DNA from 4 places in the Paenibacillus sp. UNC217MF genome. Region 2 is predicted to be linked to each of the others. Evidence: riboswitches for the same ligand, from Rfam matches in the RefSeq annotation. Region 2 holds a riboswitch; each other region holds the start of a gene.
The links. A riboswitch is a leader RNA that binds a small molecule or an ion and turns the genes downstream of it on or off. The one in region 2 is predicted to bind thiamine pyrophosphate.
Positions count from the first base shown of each region.

Region 1: linked by a shared signal. The riboswitch ahead of BP95_RS0104230 (ECF transporter S component) and the one ahead of BP95_RS0128535 (YkoF family thiamine/hydroxymethylpyrimidine-binding protein) in region 2 are both predicted to bind thiamine pyrophosphate.
Region 3: linked by a shared signal. The riboswitch ahead of BP95_RS0123310 (hypothetical protein) and the one ahead of BP95_RS0128535 (YkoF family thiamine/hydroxymethylpyrimidine-binding protein) in region 2 are both predicted to bind thiamine pyrophosphate.
Region 4: linked by a shared signal. The riboswitch ahead of tenA (thiaminase II) and the one ahead of BP95_RS0128535 (YkoF family thiamine/hydroxymethylpyrimidine-binding protein) in region 2 are both predicted to bind thiamine pyrophosphate.

Region 1 covers NZ_JMLT01000008.1:158,884-163,732, forward strand. Annotated here, with positions in the region: gene BP95_RS0104220 (response regulator transcription factor) at 1-508, opposite strand, end outside; gene BP95_RS0104225 (MFS transporter) at 754-2,169, shown strand; TPP riboswitch at 2,387-2,500, shown strand; gene BP95_RS0104230 (ECF transporter S component) at 2,591-3,187, shown strand; gene BP95_RS0104235 (ABC transporter ATP-binding protein) at 3,252-4,835, shown strand; gene BP95_RS0104240 (energy-coupling factor transporter transmembrane component T family protein) at 4,832-4,849, shown strand, end outside.
Region 2 covers NZ_KK366031.1:37,456-42,304, reverse strand. Annotated here, with positions in the region: gene BP95_RS0128545 (response regulator transcription factor) at 67-762, shown strand; gene BP95_RS0128540 (HAMP domain-containing sensor histidine kinase) at 746-2,128, shown strand; TPP riboswitch at 2,322-2,428, shown strand; gene BP95_RS0128535 (YkoF family thiamine/hydroxymethylpyrimidine-binding protein) at 2,574-3,167, shown strand; gene BP95_RS0128530 (ECF transporter S component) at 3,253-3,828, shown strand; gene BP95_RS0128525 (ABC transporter ATP-binding protein) at 3,830-4,849, shown strand, end outside.
Region 3 covers NZ_KK366028.1:371,281-376,129, forward strand. Annotated here, with positions in the region: gene BP95_RS31240 (beta-propeller fold lactonase family protein) at 1-467, shown strand, start outside; gene BP95_RS34655 (stalk domain-containing protein) at 395-547, shown strand; gene BP95_RS0123305 (ZIP family metal transporter) at 636-1,370, opposite strand; TPP riboswitch at 1,707-1,820, shown strand; gene BP95_RS0123310 (hypothetical protein) at 2,016-2,216, shown strand; gene BP95_RS0123315 (ABC transporter substrate-binding protein) at 2,186-3,244, shown strand; gene BP95_RS0123320 (thiamine-binding protein) at 3,407-3,700, shown strand; gene BP95_RS0123325 (ABC transporter permease) at 3,697-4,464, shown strand; gene BP95_RS0123330 (ABC transporter ATP-binding protein) at 4,481-4,849, shown strand, end outside.
Region 4 covers NZ_JMLT01000017.1:79,051-83,899, forward strand. Annotated here, with positions in the region: gene BP95_RS0110755 (DeoR/GlpR family DNA-binding transcription regulator) at 1-115, shown strand, start outside; gene BP95_RS0110760 (histidinol phosphate phosphatase domain-containing protein) at 203-1,219, shown strand; gene BP95_RS0110765 (MerR family transcriptional regulator) at 1,308-2,234, opposite strand; TPP riboswitch at 2,435-2,537, shown strand; gene tenA (thiaminase II) at 2,666-3,367, shown strand; gene thiM (hydroxyethylthiazole kinase) at 3,364-4,209, shown strand; gene thiD (bifunctional hydroxymethylpyrimidine kinase/phosphomethylpyrimidine kinase) at 4,209-4,849, shown strand, end outside.

The DNA.
Region 1 (4,849 bases), on a different contig from region 2:
CAAGCAGCGCTTTGCGCGTTAAGACCTGCCCCTTATTCAGAATAAAAAACTTCATCAATTGAAATTCCTTCTTCGTAACCCGCAGATCAATTCCACGCTTGCAAATCTTCTGTCCTTCCATATCTACCTGGATATCCCCAAATAGATATTGTGCCTGCATCTTCAGCAGCTTCTTCGCCCTCGCCAGCAAAACCCGAGGATCGAACGGCTTCCGCATATACTCATCCGCTCCAGAATCAAGAGCTGTCAGCTCATCTTCATGCTCTCCCTTGGCCGTTAGCATGAGCACCTTTAACTTCGAATTCGATTTGATTTCTCGACACAACTCAATCCCGCTCATCTGCGGCATCATCCAATCGAGCACTGCCAAGTCCAGCGGCTGGTTGTAATAGATCTCAAGCGCTTGATGCCCGTTCTCTGCCGTAAAAGTTCGAAAGCCCTCTTTATCAAAATAAGCCGCTAAAATTTTCAACATATGCGGCTCATCGTCTGCAATAAGTACATTCATTTACTTTGTATCTCCTTATTCTTACCCTTGTCTGTCTTGCATTGAGTGCAGTCTATATTATTGCATTTTTAATTGAATAAGGAAAATCCCACTGCTATACTGGAAGCAACAATAATTGGGAGGCGTTAAGATGAAGTGCGTAACATCAATTGGGGCAGGTAATAATCGGGGATAACGCATAACACCCCTGTAAACTGCGCAATTCCCCTTTAGCAAGAGAAAGGGGATTCCTATTCGTGGAACAAATGAACAATGACAACCGCATCGAGGCGGCAGAACAAGAACAACCCGTATATGCCTTTCCCAATGTGAAGAAATCGATCGCGTGGTTAAGCTTTTTAGCATTTTTCAGTGTGTTGAATGAGACTGTGTTCAACGTATCCTTGCCCGACATCGCACACGATTTCAGTATCACTCCGGCCATTGCGAATTGGATCAACACATGCTTCATGATTACCTTCGCGCTCGGTTCCATCATTTATGGCACCCTGTCATCCCAATACGGCATTAAGAAGCCGCTGCTCATCGGTGTGCTCATCTATGGTAGTGGCTCGTTGCTCGGTTTCTTCGCCCATGACTACTTGTCGGCTGTATTGGCAGCCAGATTGATACAAGGTGCCGGGGCTTCGGCTGTGCCCGGACTCATCATGGTTATGGTCACTCGCTACGTTGGAGAACAGCATCGAGGCAAGGCGTTTGGCATGATTGGCTCTATGGTAGCGCTTGGTGAAGGGATTGGCCCAGCTGTAGGCGGTGTACTGGCAGATTATGTGCATTGGTCCTACCTGTTTGTCATTCCGGTAATGACAATAGTCAGTCTCCCCTTCTTCTTGACCGCACTGCCGCAGGAGCCTTCTCGCAATGGGAGAACAGATATCATCGGCATTGCCTTCTTGTCAGCAGGCATTATTCTATTTACCTTGTTTACTACGACATATGTCTGGTTCTATCTGGTCTGCAGTATGATTCTCGTTCTTGGGTTTGCTTTGCATATCCGCCGTATTCGCGAACCGTTTATTGCTCCGTCCCTGTTCGCTAATCGCCCATATGTACTTGGCACGCTTGCTGGTTCCATTTTGCTAGGAACGGTAGCTGGATTTATTTCCATGGTTCCTTACTTCATGCGGGATGTACATCAACTTTCGACCGCTGTTATCGGCAGCGCGATCATTTTCCCAGGGTCACTCAGCGTTATTCTGTTCGGCATACTCGGTGGAACTCTCGTTGATAAGAGAGGAACTTCATTTGTATTTGTCGCTGGAATAGGTCTTGTCACATTCAGTTTCGTCACGCTCCTTGCGTGGGGGAATGATTCTCCATGGCTGATGACGTTCGCCCTCGTGCTCGTGTTCGGAGGGTTGTCATTCATCAAGACAGTTATATCTGCATCCGTTGCAGAATCGCTAGCACCTGACCAAGCAGGAGAAGGAATGAGCATGCTCAGCTTTGCATGCTTTATGGCTGAAGGCATCGGCATCGCTGTAGTCGGCGGTCTGCTTACACATAGTTGGCTGTTGACTTCACTGACACCTACCGTTGCCAAGGAAGCTTCATTTGCCTTATACAGTGGCCTGATTATTCTGCTCATAGCAGTTCTTGCATGCGGAGGGATCGTATACAGCTTGTCATTGAGACGACATTCTACAACTTCACACGATTAACAATTCATGAGGATCAGGACTTCTTCCTGATCCTCATTTTGTTCTATTCTCTCTTCAAATCTCCTAACACGCTCCTTATCTCCTTATTCCTCTCTTCGATGTTGTCTAGCGAACGATTACAATCATTGGCTTCTATCCCTATCCTATTTTTATGTTTTTTGTAAACATTTCGTTGTCAACCTATCATGAATATTGTATGATATGAGCAATTGCATAGTCATACAAATTCGGGGGCTTGAGGAATCAGGCTGAGATTGTAGATGAGTATACCGCTACTGACCGTTAATCTGATCTGGATAATGCCAGCGTAGAGAATCTGTATTTGTCGTGTGATCATGCTCTGCTGTGATCTAGGACTCTTCTACCGTCTGGTTGCCAGACGGTTTTTTTGTATGCTAGCTATACAACAAAGGAGAGGGTTATGTTGCCAGAACAACAGAGAAGCAACAAATTAAAGTTTACGGATATTCTCATTACCGTGATGATCGGGGTCGTATTTGGTGTGATCTTCAAAATGTGGGAGAGCGTCTACAGTCTCGCAAAGCCGTTGTTCCCACAAGCAGGACAATTAACATATGGCATGTGGTTTATGGCTGGCCCATTCGCGTACCTAGTCATTCGCAAGCCCGGCGTCTGCTTCCTTGCAAGTCTTGCTGCCGCTAATTTATCGGCTATTCTTGGCTCTGCTTGGGGACTAGAGACGATTGTGTATGGCTGTGTACAAGGTCTGGCGGCAGAATTGGCATTCGCCTTGACTGGATACCGCAAGCACAGCATCGTCATCGCAGGCATCGCTGGCATTCTGTCCGCAGTCGGCTCATTCATTATCGATCTCGGTTACGGATATGCAGATTACGAGACATGGGTGCTCGTCTTGAAGTACGGACTTCGTGTCATTAGTGCGTTCATCTTCGCTGGCGTATTTGCCGGCTTGCTCGTTCGTGCATTGGAAGTGACAGGGGTAACCAAATCCATACGTCCTGTGTCCAAAGAAGATTACGCGGTACTTAATCAATAGCACGCATAATATGAATAGATAGAATTTGTGCGTACGCCACAAATTCGGAATAAGGTGGTTACACATGCAACAGGAATCTCATGCGAATTCGTCTGCATTTGTTGACCGCTTGCGCCTAACATTTCCAGGAGAGGATTCCTTGCTGTTCAAGGACCTCTCCTTCCACATTTCTACCGGTGAGAAGGTACTGCTCCTCGGGCCAAGCGGTTGCGGCAAATCAACATTGCTGCATGTATTAAGCGGAATTATGCCCCACTCTATCGAAGTGCCGATGAAATACGATCAGATTAAGCTTCCTTCAAGCTGGGGCTTCGTATTCCAAGATCCGGACAGCCAGTTCTGCATGCCATATGTAGATGAAGAGCTCGCCTTTGTACTGGAAAATCTCTCGATCCCCTATGATCAAATGCCAGCATGCATGACAGGCATACTTGAAAGAGTGGGATTGCAGTTCAACAATCTGCATACAGAAATCCATACGCTATCCCAAGGAATGAAGCAGCGGCTCGCGCTTGCGTCCGTCCTGCTGCTAGAACCAGAGGTGTTGTTCCTCGATGAGCCTACAGCGCTTCTTGATCCAGAAGGAACGAAGCAAGTCTGGGACACCGTGAAACAAGCTGCCGATTCCTCCACCATTCTAATCGTGGAGCACAAAATCGAGCATGTTATCGACATTATCAATCGTGTGGTGCTATTCGACAGCACTGGACAAATCATTGCGGACGACGAGCCGAAAAATGTATTTCTACATCATAAAGATAAGCTCATTGAATATGGTATTTGGTATCCCGGTGTATGGCAGGACTACAGTTATTCAGAAGCCTACCAAGCCATAACGCAGCAACGAACGGCGAACGGATATCAACAGCCTCATTGCAAGCAGGACGGCGGGCTCACCTACACGCGTCTGCAAGCCGTGCAGCCACTGCTCTCTTTGCGTGATTTTAGCGGATACTATGAAGAAATTCGTCGCATATCCGTCCCGAGCGTAGATATTTATCCGGGGGAATGGATTACGATTATCGGAGAGAACGGCGCTGGCAAGAGCACACTATTGTTGTCTCTTATGCAAATTCTGCGTACTACAGGCATGTATCTTATTGAGGGTCAAGAGCTGCCAGCACAGGCTCGCAAGCGATGGTTCCCACGATTCAGAAATACGGGAAAGCAGCCTCCAGCCGAACTCGCCTTCGTATTTCAGAATCCTGAGATGCAGTTTCTAACGGATTCGATCTATGATGAGCTTGCTTATGAACCTAGGCAGAACAACTGGGATGAATCGGACATTGCACATAGAGTGGAACAAGTCATGGAATCATTCGATCTGAATATCGGACGGGATCGGCATCCGTATCATTTGTCACTTGGTCAGAAACGCAGATTAAGTGTCGCCACAGCGATGATGCGTAAGCGTCCAATCCTGCTCCTGGATGAGCCAACCTTCGGGCAAGACGCTAAAAATACATTTGCTGTATTGGAAAAGTTGAACCGGCTTCGGACAGAAGGAACCGCCATAGTCATGGTGACACATGACATGAATATCGTGGATCGTTTTGCAGATCGGATATGGCATGTTGACAAAGGCCAACTGATCGAAGTAGAAGCTTCCCCACGTGGACAGACAATGCGGGAGGTGCAGATGAAATGAAGCTGCTCGCTCCC
Region 2 (4,849 bases):
ATCCATCTGCGCTTAGCCGCAAGTGAATCGGGAGTTATTGTTGCATACATAGAGGTGGAACAACAAATGAAAACCATACTTATTATTGATGATGAAGCCGAAATTCGGGAACTGCTGACCATCTATTTAACCAACCACGGCTATGCCACGATTACAGCCGGGAACGGTGCCGAAGCGATGACCATCTTGCAGGAGCAGTCCATCGATTTGGTCATAGCCGATATTATGATGCCGCAAATGGATGGATTGGAATTACTCAAAAAAACACGGCAGAATTCGCAAATTCCGTTTCTCTTTATTTCTGCCAAGTCTGACGATATGGATAAAATCTACGGCTTGCAGCTCGGGGCGGACGATTACGTGGGCAAGCCCTTCAACCCACTGGAAGTCGTCAGCCGCGTTCAGGCGCTGTTCAGGCGAATCGACTCCTTTGCCAAGGTGGATAGGCAGGAGCAGGAGGTTATCGAAATCGGAGATGTGAGGCTGAATACAAGGAGCTGCCAACTGTTCAAGTCCGGCATCCCAAAAGAATTGACATCATACGAATTCAAGATTGTGGAGCTTCTTATGAGAGAGGCTGGCAGAGTATTGACCAAAGCGCATATTTACGAGCAGGTGTGGGGCGAGGAGTACATCGGAGACGAAAATTTAATTATGGTGTACATAAGCAAAATCCGTGAGAAAATTGAGGATAATCCGAGAAAGCCTATCCACCTCATTACGATTAGGGGGTTAGGCTACCGTTTTGAAAAAAGCAAATAATCTCTCCGGTCGACGTCCCTTGAAACGGGTATTTTTTCGAAATTATGCAGTGATATGCGTCCTGATGATAGCAGCGATCATTGTATCTCTCCTGAGCACGAACCTATTTATGAGGCGGTATATAGATGAACTGGTCGTTGCTCAAATTAATGGAACGGATATTTATCGGTACCCTTTCCACAACATCAGTGGGCATTTGCTGGACAAGTACGGCGGTTGGTTCGAAATCGTGAATGAGTCAGGCGAGATCATTTTTGTCAAAGGAAACAAAGAGGACGACATCAAGCATTACGAAGACGGTCAAATGTATGCCAAGATGGATGTAGAGCGCAACGATGATGCAATCTCCTATCATGCTTACCAAGCCAAAGGGCCGCATGGCGAATCATATGTATTGCTGTGGAAAATTCCTGAGCGCTTGTTGAAATTATCAACTGCGACAACGATCTTTGCTGCGTTATTAGCTATTTTATTATTTATCCTTCTTTACTTTTACGCCCGCTATTCGGTTAGACAAGTGAAAAAGCCGTTGCGGCAAATCTTAGAAGGCATCAAAGAGATGGAGCATTTCAATTACACGAAGCGGCTTCATTATTCAGCCGAAAAGGAATTCGCGGAAATACAAGATGCGTTTAACGGCATGGCTGAACGTTTGCAGCGCACTTCTGCTGAGAAGGAAGCCGCCGAGAACAATAAGCGAAACATGCTGCTGCACCTCTCGCATGATTTGAAGACGCCGATTACTTCGATTTACGGTTATTCGCAGCTTCTGTTGGACAATCAGGCACTGGAAGACAAAGATACCCGCAAATATATTCAATATATTTACGATAAGTCAGCGTATATGGCCAATTTAATTAAGGACTTATTTGAACTGGCGAAGCTGGATGACAAGCATACGGAATTGAGCAAAGAGAAAGTGAACGTTACGAAATGGTTCCAGCAGCTCGTGGTGGAATTTTATCCGGAAATAGAAGAGAAGGGATTTGAGCTGGAAGCACATATCCCGGAAGAACCGCTCTATGTCAAGATGGACAAGATTCATATGAGTCGCGTCATCACTAACTTAATTAGCAATGCACTGCGATATAATCCAGCGGGAACGGTGCTCTATGTGTCATGTGCACGACAAGAAGGAAACGTTATACTGTGGATCGGAGACGACGGAATTGGCGTTCAGGAGCCGATCAAAGAACATATTTTTGAAGAATTCATCCGTGGCGACGGGCCGATCAAAGACAGTACAGGCTTAGGTCTCGCCATTTGCAAAAAAATCATAACGCTCCATGATGGCACGATTGAACTAACGCAGGATCAGTGTTACCATACCTTGTTTCAAATCACGTTGACTATTACGGAGGACTAGAGTTCCTTCATGATGTCGGGCATCACCTTCAGGCTTCGATACCACGGATCGTTTGCATGCCCGGATCTAGCCCATTGCAATATTAAGCTCCAGTTTGAAGTATTCCTTTTGGTGTTACACCCTTTACAAACGGATCATCCCGTGTATAATGAAAGCTGTCAAGCATATGAACGATGGAAACTGCATAGTGAATTTCGAACACTAGGGGTGCTGTAACAAGCTGAGAGACAGCGGCAACGCTGTTAACCCTTACAACCCGAACTAGATAATACTAGCGTGGGGAAGTGTAGTCGACTGATTGATATAAGCTGCGGCTTCGTCATGTTCGTCATTGCATGAAGCCATGTCATACCCTTGTATCCTCAAGCGTAACTGCACCGACTCACGGTGCAGTTTTTTTGTTGTCTGCTGACCACATATTGATTCGTCAGGGAGGATATAAGTTATGAGTCAGTTATCTTGCGGTACGAGCCGCATCGTTGGTTGTCGCTTTTCTATCTATCCGATGAGCGATCGCTTCGTTGACCTTATTTTGGGAGCGTTGCGAGACACAGACATGTCTAAGGTATGGTGCCATACCGATGATGTCAGCACCTGGGTTCGTGGGCGTAGTGAACATGTATTCGATGTCGTTCAGTCAATCTTTTTACATAGCGCGGCAAGTGGAGAACATGTTGTGCTGAATGCTACCTTCTCTGTTGGCTGTCCGGGCGACACACAAGGAGATGCCTTCATGAATACGGACGAAATTCGAATGAATGCGGAACGGTATCAAGCGATTCCTCTCAAGGTCGCTGCTCATTTTGCGCTCTACCCGCTCGGAACGGCAGATTACATGGATACGATCTATGAGATCATTGGCCTTGCTAAGGAAGAAGGCACTTTCGATGAGAGCGCTCATTATGCAAGCCGCTTAGAAGGAGATGCACAGCGAGTATTTACTACACTTGAGAACGCGTTTAATCGGGCGAGAAAATCAGACAAGTCCCATGTAGTGATGACAACTACGATGTCAGCCAACAGCCCTTCCACAAGGTAGCAGCTGAAGATAAAGAATTTCCAAAATGCAAATTACAAACCAAACGGACTCATCCGATCATCGTTCTAAGAAAAGAGGAATGTTCATGAATTCGCGAAACAGCCAATGGAAATTACGAGATATTGTCGTTCTCAGTTCATTATCTGTTGTGTTTGCCGTCATTTATCTGCTCTTCTTGCAATTAGGCAATGTGCTTGTTGGCTTTATGGGGCCGATGGGATATGAAGTCATCTTCGGCATTTGGTTTATCGTATCGATCATCGCTACCTATATTATCCGCAAGCCCGGGGCTGCCGTCATTTCTGAGACAGTCGCTGGACTGATTGAGGTATTAATCGGCAACGCCGTAGGGCCTATTTTGATTGTATCCGCCCTAATTCAAGGTTTGGGTGCCGAAGCCGTATTTGCCGCTACAAGATATCGGAATTATTCAACCAAAGTGCTTATGCTGGCTGGGGTGGGCTCCGCTGTATTCAGCTTCGCGTGGGGGTATTTCCGCAGCGGTTATGCGGCCTACTCTGTTGGTCTCATCCTCGCGATGTTCGTCGTTCGCTGTATAAGTGGCGCACTCCTCTCGGGTCTGCTTGGCAAATGGATTGCGGACGCCTTGGCCAATACAGGAGTTCTTAGAAGCTTCCCAATTGCAAAGGGGCAGCGATAACATGGCAAGCCCAGCGCTTCTCATTCCCAATCACCCAGCACAATCGACCTTACAACGTGACGCCGAGCATGGAGCTCTTATTGCACTGGAAGCCACTGATCTGACACTCGCCTTCGAGACCGAAGGCAAGCCTGTCTTATCCAACATCAATGTCACCCTGCATGAGGGGGAAACCGTTCTGCTGTTGGGCCCAAGTGGCTGTGGCAAGAGCTCGCTAGCCTTTTGCCTTACCGGGCTATATCCACATGCAATAGACAGTCTAGTTGAAGGCAGTGTCCTCGTGTACGGCAAGCCAATCGAACAGTACGATTCCGGTGCAGCGGCCCAGCATATCGGAATTGTATTTCAAGATTTCGAAAGTCAGTTCTGTATGCTGCGTGTAGAAGAGGAAATAGCCTTTTGCCTAGAAAATCGGGATTGTCCTCGAACTGAGATGGAATCCATAATTCAAGAGGTATTAGAAAAGGTAGGATTGCTCGCATGGCGTCATGCGTATATCCACGAGCTGTCGGGAGGCATGAAGCAGAAGCTGGCTCTCGCCTGCGCTCTAGCCCTTCGCGTGCACATGCTTGTATTGGATGAGCCCACATCGAATCTCGATCCGTATACAAGACATCAATTTGCTGTACTCATTTCAGAACTGGCACGCAAGGAAGGGATGGCTCTGCTCATCATTGAGCACCAATTGGACGATTGGATCGGCATGGCGAATCGCCTGATCGTGATGGATGAGGATGGAGCTCTCGTCTTTGACGGGCTTCCTGCCTCTTACTTCAAGCATCATGCAGCTGAAGCCAAGTCACGTGGTATCTGGCTCCCGCAAGCGCTGGAACTGCAGCAATTCATCCGTGAGCGGTTTAATCGCAGCAACAGTAGCGATGGCAACAACGATGACGATAGTAGCAATATTAGCGATTTCAGCAATTATGATGATCAGTTCGTTCGTCAGCGTCTCACAGCCGCGGACCCTGCACTCACAGACGAGGATCTCTTGAAGCTGCTGCTGTCGCTCCCTAAATTC
Region 3 (4,849 bases), on a different contig from region 2:
ATGGAAAGATCCTTTTTGCCAGCAACAAGCTGGATAACTCCATTAATATAATCAGCACCTCCGACAACAGCAGCATCGGGATCATTAAAGGATTTTCAGAGCCCCGGCAAGCGATCAGCTTCAGCAAGGATGGAAACTTTGCTTTTGTCCTTAATCGCGATCTCTCTATTTCTCGAGTGGATGTGAAGGCTGGTATGATTCTCGATACTGTAAGCGATAAAGATGACATTTATTATGATGTCAAGGTCAATGTTAAAGGTAATCCGATTCAAAGTGAAGAGTATCCTTATTATAAATCCAAAGCCGACATCATTTATGTTCCTGTACGTTTCGTTTCAGAGGGTTTGGGTGCAACAGTGGAATGGAACAAGTTAACGTGGGAGGTAAAACCGCGTTGGCAGGTGATCAACAGATCCAACTCGATGGTCCGGTTGAAAAAAACGGGGAACGCACCTTTGTTCCGTTAAGCTTTATTTCGAAAGTCATGGGAGCCAGCGTAAAGTGGGATAATCCAAGCAGAACAGCAAATATTACGCCGGTTAAGTAATGATATAAAACGCTGCCTAGTCCATTGGTAGCCCTTGCATGAGCTTGATTGATGAACATGTTCTATTAAACGATTGAAGCATCATTGTTTAGAACCAGTCTGTCAATCCAATCATCGTAATAAGGCCAAGAATGAAGGAGACGGTGGCCGACCGCTGATGTCCGTCTCCATGACTTTCAGGAATCAGTTCTTTATACACAATGAACATCATTGCCCCTGCTGCAAAGGACAGCCCATATGGAACCAGATTGCTCACATAAGAGCTAAGTGTGTATCCGAGCATGCTGGTGACAATCTCAACGACGCCTGTTAAGGTAGCGATGCCAAGCGCTTTCCAGCGATTGATGTTCTGATTGACGAGGAATAAGGCGACGAGGAAGCCCTCTGGTGCATTCTGCAATCCAATGGAAAACGCGATTAACGGCCCAAGTGTATCATTGCTGCTCGCATAACTGACGCCGACAGACAAGCCTTCCGGCAAATTATGAAGGGTGATGGCCGCAATGATAAGGAATGATTTCTGTTCGATATTGATGCGAATTCGTTGATTCGGATTCTCCAAATCCATATGAGGCAGGGAATGCTCCAGCCACAGCAGCACGAAGCAGCCAAGCAGCAGGCCGAATGCAATCACGAACACATTAGAGCTGGCAAGCGCTTCGGGGATAAGATTGAACATTGAAGCTGTTGTCATGATCCCTGCTGTATAGGCGAGAAGGATATCCCTCATACGGTGAGACATGCTCCTCATGAACAAGATCGGGATGGCCCCGATGCCTGTGGATAAGGCGGAAATGGTGCTGCCGATTAACGCTTCTGTCATACTACTCTTCATCCCCTTGCTCGAATCCGGTATTCGAATTGAATTGATATTTGGTGATCGTATCATACAGACATCCTCTACGCCAAGAAATCAATGAGGTAATTATTTGGGTTAAAATGGAATATTGTCCCTTGTTTCACATGGAACTTTTTTCGACAGGAATCTAGTGAATATGAGCAATCTGCTGTCATAAAGCATACGAATAACGAAGTTGATGGGAGATATAAGCATTGCCTCAATGATCAGCGGACACTTTGCAATTTCTGTTTGTCACTGGACTTTCTGATGGATGAGGACTATAATTACCCGTGTAATATGGTAGCTTCGATAACTGCATATGCACGCTAGGGGTGCTGGAATTTGGCCGGCTGAGATTGTATCCCATTAAGATACCGACCCTTACACCTGATCTGGGTAATGCCAGCGTAGGAAAGACGTTGAACCGCGTCATTATTGTTATAATTAGGTTGCTTGATTATTCGTCATGCTTGCATGAATGTGCGCTGCTTTGGGCAGAATGGACATAATTGCTGTACGGATGAACGAATGCCGGATGACCTTATTGACGTGATTCATCGTATGATGCACATTCGCATATACGCGTAGAACGGCACACAAAGCGTCCCAGAGGGGGCGCTTTTTTTTGTGGATCTGAATCGTGTTGCAGGACGGCGGGACGGGAACTTGCTCATCCACACATATACGATCGAGCGGATCGTCCAACTGGTGAACGCGGCAGGCGTTATCGAAGCACTTTCTAATTTCATGATCGGCTCTCCACTAGTGAGGGAAGGAAGAGAAGGGGGATTCATCATATGCAACGGACACGCTTTACACGAGGGTTGATGCTGGCGCTCGTTATCATGATGACATTTGCGCTCGCTGCTTGCGGCGGCAAGGGTCAAGAAGCAGGACAAGGGAGCCAGGCAGAGGGGAACACGACTCAGGAGCAAGGAACGGATAAGTCGAAGGAGAAACGCGACATTAAGCTTGTGCTTGATTGGACGCCGAATACGAACCATACTGGCTTGTATGTCGCTAAGGAGAAGGGCTACTATGAGGAAGAAGGTCTGAATGTTGAGATATTGCAGCCGAGTACTGGCGCATCAGAGGCGATGATCGCATCGGGAGAAGCGCAATTCGGTGTTAGTGTTCAGGAAAGTATTACGATGGCTCGACAACAAAATGTTCCGATCGTGTCGATTGGTGCGATCATTCAGCATAATACATCAGGCTTTGCCGCGCCGAAGGACAAGAACATCAAGTCACCTAAGGACTTTGAAGGCAAAACGTATGGCGGCTGGGGCTCTCCGGTTGAGGAGATGATTATCCGCACGATTATGGAAAAGGACGGCGGCGACTATAGCAAGCTGAAGAGCGTCAACATGGGCAATGCCGATTACTTTACAGCCGTGAAGAAGGATATTGATTTCGCGTGGATCTTTTATGCTTGGACAGGTATTGAAGCAGAGCTTCGTGGTGAGCCGATTGATATGCTGTATGTCAATCAATATGCGAAGGAACTCGACTATTATACGCCGGTTCTTTCGACAAGCGAGAAGCTGATCAAGGAAGATCCTGAATTGATTAAGGCATTCATGCGTGCTACGTCCAAGGGCTATCAATATGCGATTGACAATCCAGAAGATGCAGCCAACCTGCTGCTTAAAGCTGTGCCGGATTTGAACAAAGATCTGGTTATCGCAAGCCAGAAATGGCTGAGTCCGAAGTATAAGGACGATGCACCTCGCTGGGGCGAGCAAAAGCGTGACGTATGGGCAAATTACATGAATTGGCTCGTGGGGAACAAATTAATGGATAAGAGCATTGATGTAGACAAGGCGTTTACGAATGACTTCTTGCCAGCTTCATAAGCCTATACGGTTATAGGAATAGGCAATGGGCGCATATGCGCCCTTTTGCTGTATATCGTTACCTGTGTATATCGTTACATGATATCGATACGAGATAATCGTCACCAAGACCGTTACAAGTTGATCATTACATGAGGATTGAGAAAGAGGAGGAGAAGCAAGATGGCGAACAGTTTAGTAAGCATTCAGATCGTTCCGAAGACGAAAAATGGGGAAGACGTAATTCCCTATGTAGATCGTGCAATCGAAGTCATTCAAGCATCGGGTGTGAAATATCAGGTAAATCCACTGGAGACAACGATGGAAGGCGAACTTAGCGAACTCTTCCGTATTATTGAGGATATGAACAAGGCCATGATTGAGATGGGAAGCAGCAATGTGTTGTCGCAAGTGAAGATTGTGTATAAGCCATCTGGCATTACGATGGATGAATTGACAGTGAAGTACCGGCCATGAGTGGACGTCGAATCGCGAAGATCGGCCCCCCGATCATTGCATTTATTATATTCCTCGCCATATGGCAGGCAGGAGTAATGTTGTCAGGCATTGAGAAATGGATGCTGCCCAGTCCGCTCGATATTGCACAAGAGGCTGTAAGCAATGGGGGCGGTCTGCTTATGCACACATGGGCTTCTGTTCAGTTGACGCTCATTGGCTTCTGTGTAGGCACGGCTGTTGGCTTGCTGCTGGCTTGTGCGCTTCATCCGATGCCGTGGCTGAAGCGGGCGATCTATCCGCTTGTCATAGTCAGTCAGAATATCCCGACGATTGCGCTGCTTCCGCTGCTTATGATCTGGTTCGGCTTCGGTCTCATGCCGAAGATTGTCACCATTACGCTGGTATGCTTCTTCCCCGTATGCGTGGCTACCCTGGATGGTCTTGCCCAGACAGACCGCACGATGATGAATTATATGCGTATGGCAGGCGCAAGCCGGTCGCAGCTGTTCTGGAAGCTGGAGCTGCCCCATGCACTTCCATCTGTCTTCTCAGGCTTGAAAATAGCAGGGACGTATAGCGTGATGAGTGCGATTATTTCCGAGTGGCTCGGGACGGACAAAGGGATCGGCTACTACATGGTACTGCAAAAAGCAGCCTATCGCACGGATCGCATGTTCGTGGCAATCGCAGTTGTCATTCTATTGAGCTTGGCCATGTTCGGCCTCGTATGTGCATTGGAACGGCTGCTCATTCATTGGCGCCGTGACAATAAACAGGGGTGAAGGGGGAGCGTTAAAGATGATCACAACAAACGAACAACAGCCAGTTGCCCAGCGAGATGCTGATCATGTGCATCAGCATGAGGCAGTACAGAAGCAGGCCGCTCTTGAGCTGCGTGATGTCAGCATGTCATTTGACGGTCGAGCGGGACGGCTTCATGTGCTCGATCAAGTATCCATTACGGTGCAAGCAGGAGAGTTCGTCTCAATTATTGGCCCATCCGGATCGGGGAAGAGCACACTGTTCCATCTCATTGGCGGTCTGCTTCGTCCATCAGAAGGGGATATTCTCGTCCATGGGCAGAACGTGGTTGGTCAGACAGGCCATATCAGCTATATGCCGCAGCAGCCCGCGTTGTTCCCATGGAGAACGGTGGAGGACAATGTT
Region 4 (4,849 bases), on a different contig from region 2:
CCGCATCTGTGACATGAGCAAGGTCACCGCCATCATATGCGATGCACCAATGCCGGATAAATGGAAGCGCAGCGGATTGCAAGTAGGTTGGATTACGCCGGCTTGCGAGCCATAAGAACATAGCGAAGTTATATGTCGAAGTAACACATCACTTCATACATCACGAATGAGCCACTATGACATAGGATGGGATGCGATCATTATGCTGTATTATGTAGACTACCATATGCATTTGGAGGAAGGCCCCTATTCGTTCCGCTGGCTTGATCGTACGAATCAAGCATTCGACCACTTCCATCCACTTGCTGAACCACGCCATTCCCGTGCATGGCTCGAAGCGAGTTATGCGCGTATGCATACAAGACTGCAGCGAGGAGCTTATGACGAATCATGGCTCGATCTCTATTTGCAAGAAGCGCTGCGCAAAGGACTGCGGGAGGTCGGAATCGTAGATCATCTCTATCGGTTTCTAGAGACGCTCCCCTACTTCGAACGTCACCTCGATATCGGAGACTCCCCGCTAGGCCGCCTTCAGCATACATGGCTGCATCAAGTATGCACCGAGCGGATTGAGGATTTCGCAGCTGCCATTCAGACCGCAAAGCCCAGATGGGCCGAGCAGGGAGTCGAGCTACGTCTTGGATTAGAAGCGGATTATTTTGCAGGTGGAGAGAAGGAGTTGGAATCTTTCATTGCGATGGCGGATTGGGACTATGTGATCGGGTCGATTCACTATGTGGATGGATGGGGATTCGATAATCCCGAGACTCAGTTCCGCTTCGATCAGGTTGATCTGCGTGAACTGTACGGGCACTTTTTCGATGATGTCGAACGAATGATTAACAGCGGTCTGTTCGATATTGCCGCCCATTTGGACAATTTGAAAGTATTTAATTATCGCCCAGCTGAGGAGCTGCATCTCCCGTACTACGAGCGAATCGCACAAGCATTAAAACGGACAAATACAGCTACAGAGGTAAATGCAGGACTGTTCTACCGCTACCCGGTCAAGGAGATGTGTCCGAGTTCCTCCTTTATCGATGTTCTGCTTCGACATGATGTCCCCTTTACCCTGTCATCGGATTCTCACTTTCCAGACGACGTCGGCAAATACGTGGCGGACAATACCCTTATGCTTCAGCAGCGCGGTCTAGCCGAAATTGCCACATTCCATCAACGCAAACGCATCATGCGACCGCTCGCAACTTCGACTTCTTAATAAAGAAAACGCAAAGCGAGCTGCCCTCTCTCCTATCCCATGAAAAGCAATTCCCGGCGCAACGACTGCACCGGGGATTTCATGTATATTATTTTATTTTCTTTCGAACCGGTTCGAATAGCTGCAGCCAATAAGCGTTGCTGCTTCCTGCCGGGCTGTCATTTCGTATATGCTCCTCCAAGCAGAATCTTGCCTCCGAATCAGGCTCGTAGTCTGGATGCTCGTTCAATTTCTCCATCAATAATTGCCACGATCCCGTAATATCATCTGTACTCTCCATCATGGCATACACCCCGCCGGAGAACCTAGCCTCCGCCAAATGACTTGGTATATCGATATTTTCTGGAATGGAGGCATATGCACAATAACCGTAAACGTTCGATTCAACGTCAGGGAGTGGTTCTTCATTTTTTCCAAATAGCCGTGCCGTTCCTTGCAGTTCAGCTTGCACGAGCCAGTCCGCTAATGATTCGATCGCTTCTTCTTCTGGTGATGCGCTTACGACAACATGGCAAGCCATTCTCATTGGTGGAAGGGTTACGAATTTGATCGATGCTGGAGAATAACTCCACTGATTACTCATCGGCATTGTCACCTCATGTTTCATATTTGAATGTAGGAACGGTTCATGACATAATTGCAGCAGCAATTGAGCCGTAATCGGTTCATTGAGGTACTTGTGCAACTGCTCCAACCATTTCTTCAATGTTAGTTCCTTCGATATGCACTCATTCTTGTGCTCAATCATCTCGTGTGCATACTGAGTCATTACCTGATGTGCGGTTCGGAACGTCATATCCGCCAGCACCACTTTAATCTCTTTAATCCCAATATCAAACCCTCTTAACAAAGCAGTTATACGGATTGCAAGCACAGTCTGTTCATCATACATCCTCCAGCCAGAACTGGTATCGCGCTGACTTGCAAACAACCCCTGCGACTCCCAGTGGCGCAGGGTACGGCTCGTCACACCGATTTCCTGCGATAATTTATCGATTCCTATCATGTTGCCCATCACTATCATCAACCTCTGTCACTTGACGTATCATAAGGCGCCTTATGAGGTTATTGTATCAGTTGTCGCAGCGTCAATTACAATACGAAACTTCGCTCCAAGCACTAACAAATTATCGTTTTGACCGAATGGTTGAGAAAACTAACGTTTTACAATTATCTCCATCAATGCTAAAGTAGTTCGTAAGATGAATATGACGTGAAATCCACTAGGGGAGCCGCATAGGCGGCTGAGACAAGAATTCTTGGACCCTTTGAACCTGATCCGGGTAATACCGGCGGAGGGAAGTGGAGCCGGCCTCATGGTCTTTTTGTATGGACATGATGAAGCCGCTCCATTTCGGGGCGGCTTTTTTTGGCTGCCGCGAAGTGCTCCTTGACCAGATTTCAGCATGCATTCATCATCTATCCAATCATTCGGAGGTGCTGTTCATGCTTACATTTACGGAGGAACTGAGACACGAAGCAGAGCCGATATACGATGCCATTATGGATCATCCATTCGTTCGGGGAATTGCTGAAGGTACTGTCAAGAAAGAACAGTTGATTCACTACGTAAAGCAGGATTTTGAATATTTGAATGCCTTTATTCGGATTTACGGCATTGCGATTTCCAAATGTAACAGCCGAGAGACAATGGCTCTTTTCAACGAGCAAATCTCGTTTGTGCTGAATAGCGAGATACACCCCCATCATAATTTTTGTAACGTGGCAGGCGTAACGTTCGAAGAACTGCAAGGCTACCCGCTCGCCCCTTCTGCGAGCCATTATGTGTCCCATATGCTTACCGTGGCCCACGAAGGAACCCTAGAAGATATTATTGCGGCTTTGCTGCCGTGCCCATGGACATATACGGAGATCGGACAACGTCTGCTAAAAGAAGTGAATCCAGATGAGACCCATCCGTTCTATGAGTGGATTCATTTCTATGGAGACCTCGGCGGCGGAGTTACGGACAAAATGCGCCGAATGCTGGATGAATGGGCAGAATCGCTGTCGCAAGCACGCAAGCAGCAGCTGAAGAAGCATTTTCTGACTAGCTGCCAGCTGGAATATATGTTTTGGGACATGGCTTATCAAGTAGAAGACTGGCCGGTACGCTTGGCGGAGAAGACAGAGGTGAAACAAGGATGATCGATATGCAGTTCTTCCCCCAACGTATTAAGGAACGGCGCCCCCTCATCCACAATATGACGAATATCGTCGTCGCCAACTTTACCGCTAACGGTCTGCTAGCCATTGGCGCCTCCCCTGTGATGGCTTCAGCCAAAGAAGAGGTAGCAGACATGGCCAAGGCAGCAGATGCGCTCGTATTGAACCTCGGCACGCTCGATACAGACATGATAGAAGCTATGCTAATCGCAGGGCGGTCGGCGAATGTACATGGCATTCCGGTTATTCTCGATCCAGTAGGCGCAGGCGCAACGCCGTATCGGACGAAGGTGTCCGTGAAGATGCTCAAGGAATTGCGTGTCTCGATCGTGCGCGGCAATGCCGCGGAAATTGCTCAGCTGATGGGTGAAGCTGGCGAGATCAAGGGCGTGGATTGCATGGAGTCTGAAAGCTCCCTTCGTTCCCCTGAGGAGTTGTTCGATCTTGCTGCACGGGCAGCTGACCGTTTCGGCACCATCGTTGCCATTTCGGGCAAAGAGGATGTCATTACAGACGGCACAACCGGCTACGTTATTGCGGGCGGTCATCCGATATTAACGAGCATAACGGGAAGCGGGTGCCTGCTGACATCGGTCATCGGCGCATTTGCTGCGGTAGAATCTGATTTATTGCTGGCAGGAGCCGCAGCGATGTCTTATTATGGGGGCGCAGCAGCCCATGCCTATCGAACAGCGGGCCACCGAGGTCCTGGCAGCTTCCAAACTGCATTTCTTGATGCCTTGGCTGAGATCGACCTATTCGATACGGCGGCATCAACAATCACCCCTCGCCAAGCCTCCGCTAGAAGAAAGGTATGGCTATGATGGTCGCACGAGCATTGACGATTGCCGGTTCCGATAGCGGTGGCGGCGCCGGCATTCAAGCCGACATCAAGACCTTCCAAGAGCTGAACGTATTCGGCATGTCAGCGATTACGGCTGTGACGGTACAGAACACGCTTGGTGTTCACGGCGTATACCCGCTATCTCATGAAGCCGTTGCTGAACAGATAAATGCCGTCGTAGAAGATATTGGGGTTGATGCTGTCAAAACAGGGATGCTGTTCAGCGCAGGCATTATTGAGACAGTAGCGAATCGCCTTGAAGCATTCGGTTTGAACAACGTTGTCGTCGACCCAGTCACGATAGCCAAGGGAGGCGCAGAGCTGCTGCAGCAAGATGCCATAGAGGCGATGAAGAATCGCCTGCTGCCGCTTGCGCTGATTGTCACGCCGAACATCCCAGAAGCAGAAGCGCTTGCAGGAATGAAGATTGTCACCCTGCAAGATCGGTGCAAGGCTGCGATAAGAATTGCTGATTACGGCGCCAAAATGGTCATCATCAAGGGAGGCCACGACATGACGACCGAGCTGGCTGTTGACCTGTTCTATGACGGAGCCCACTTCACACTGCTGGAAGACCGCAGAATCATGACCAAGCATACTCATGGCACGGGCTGCACTTA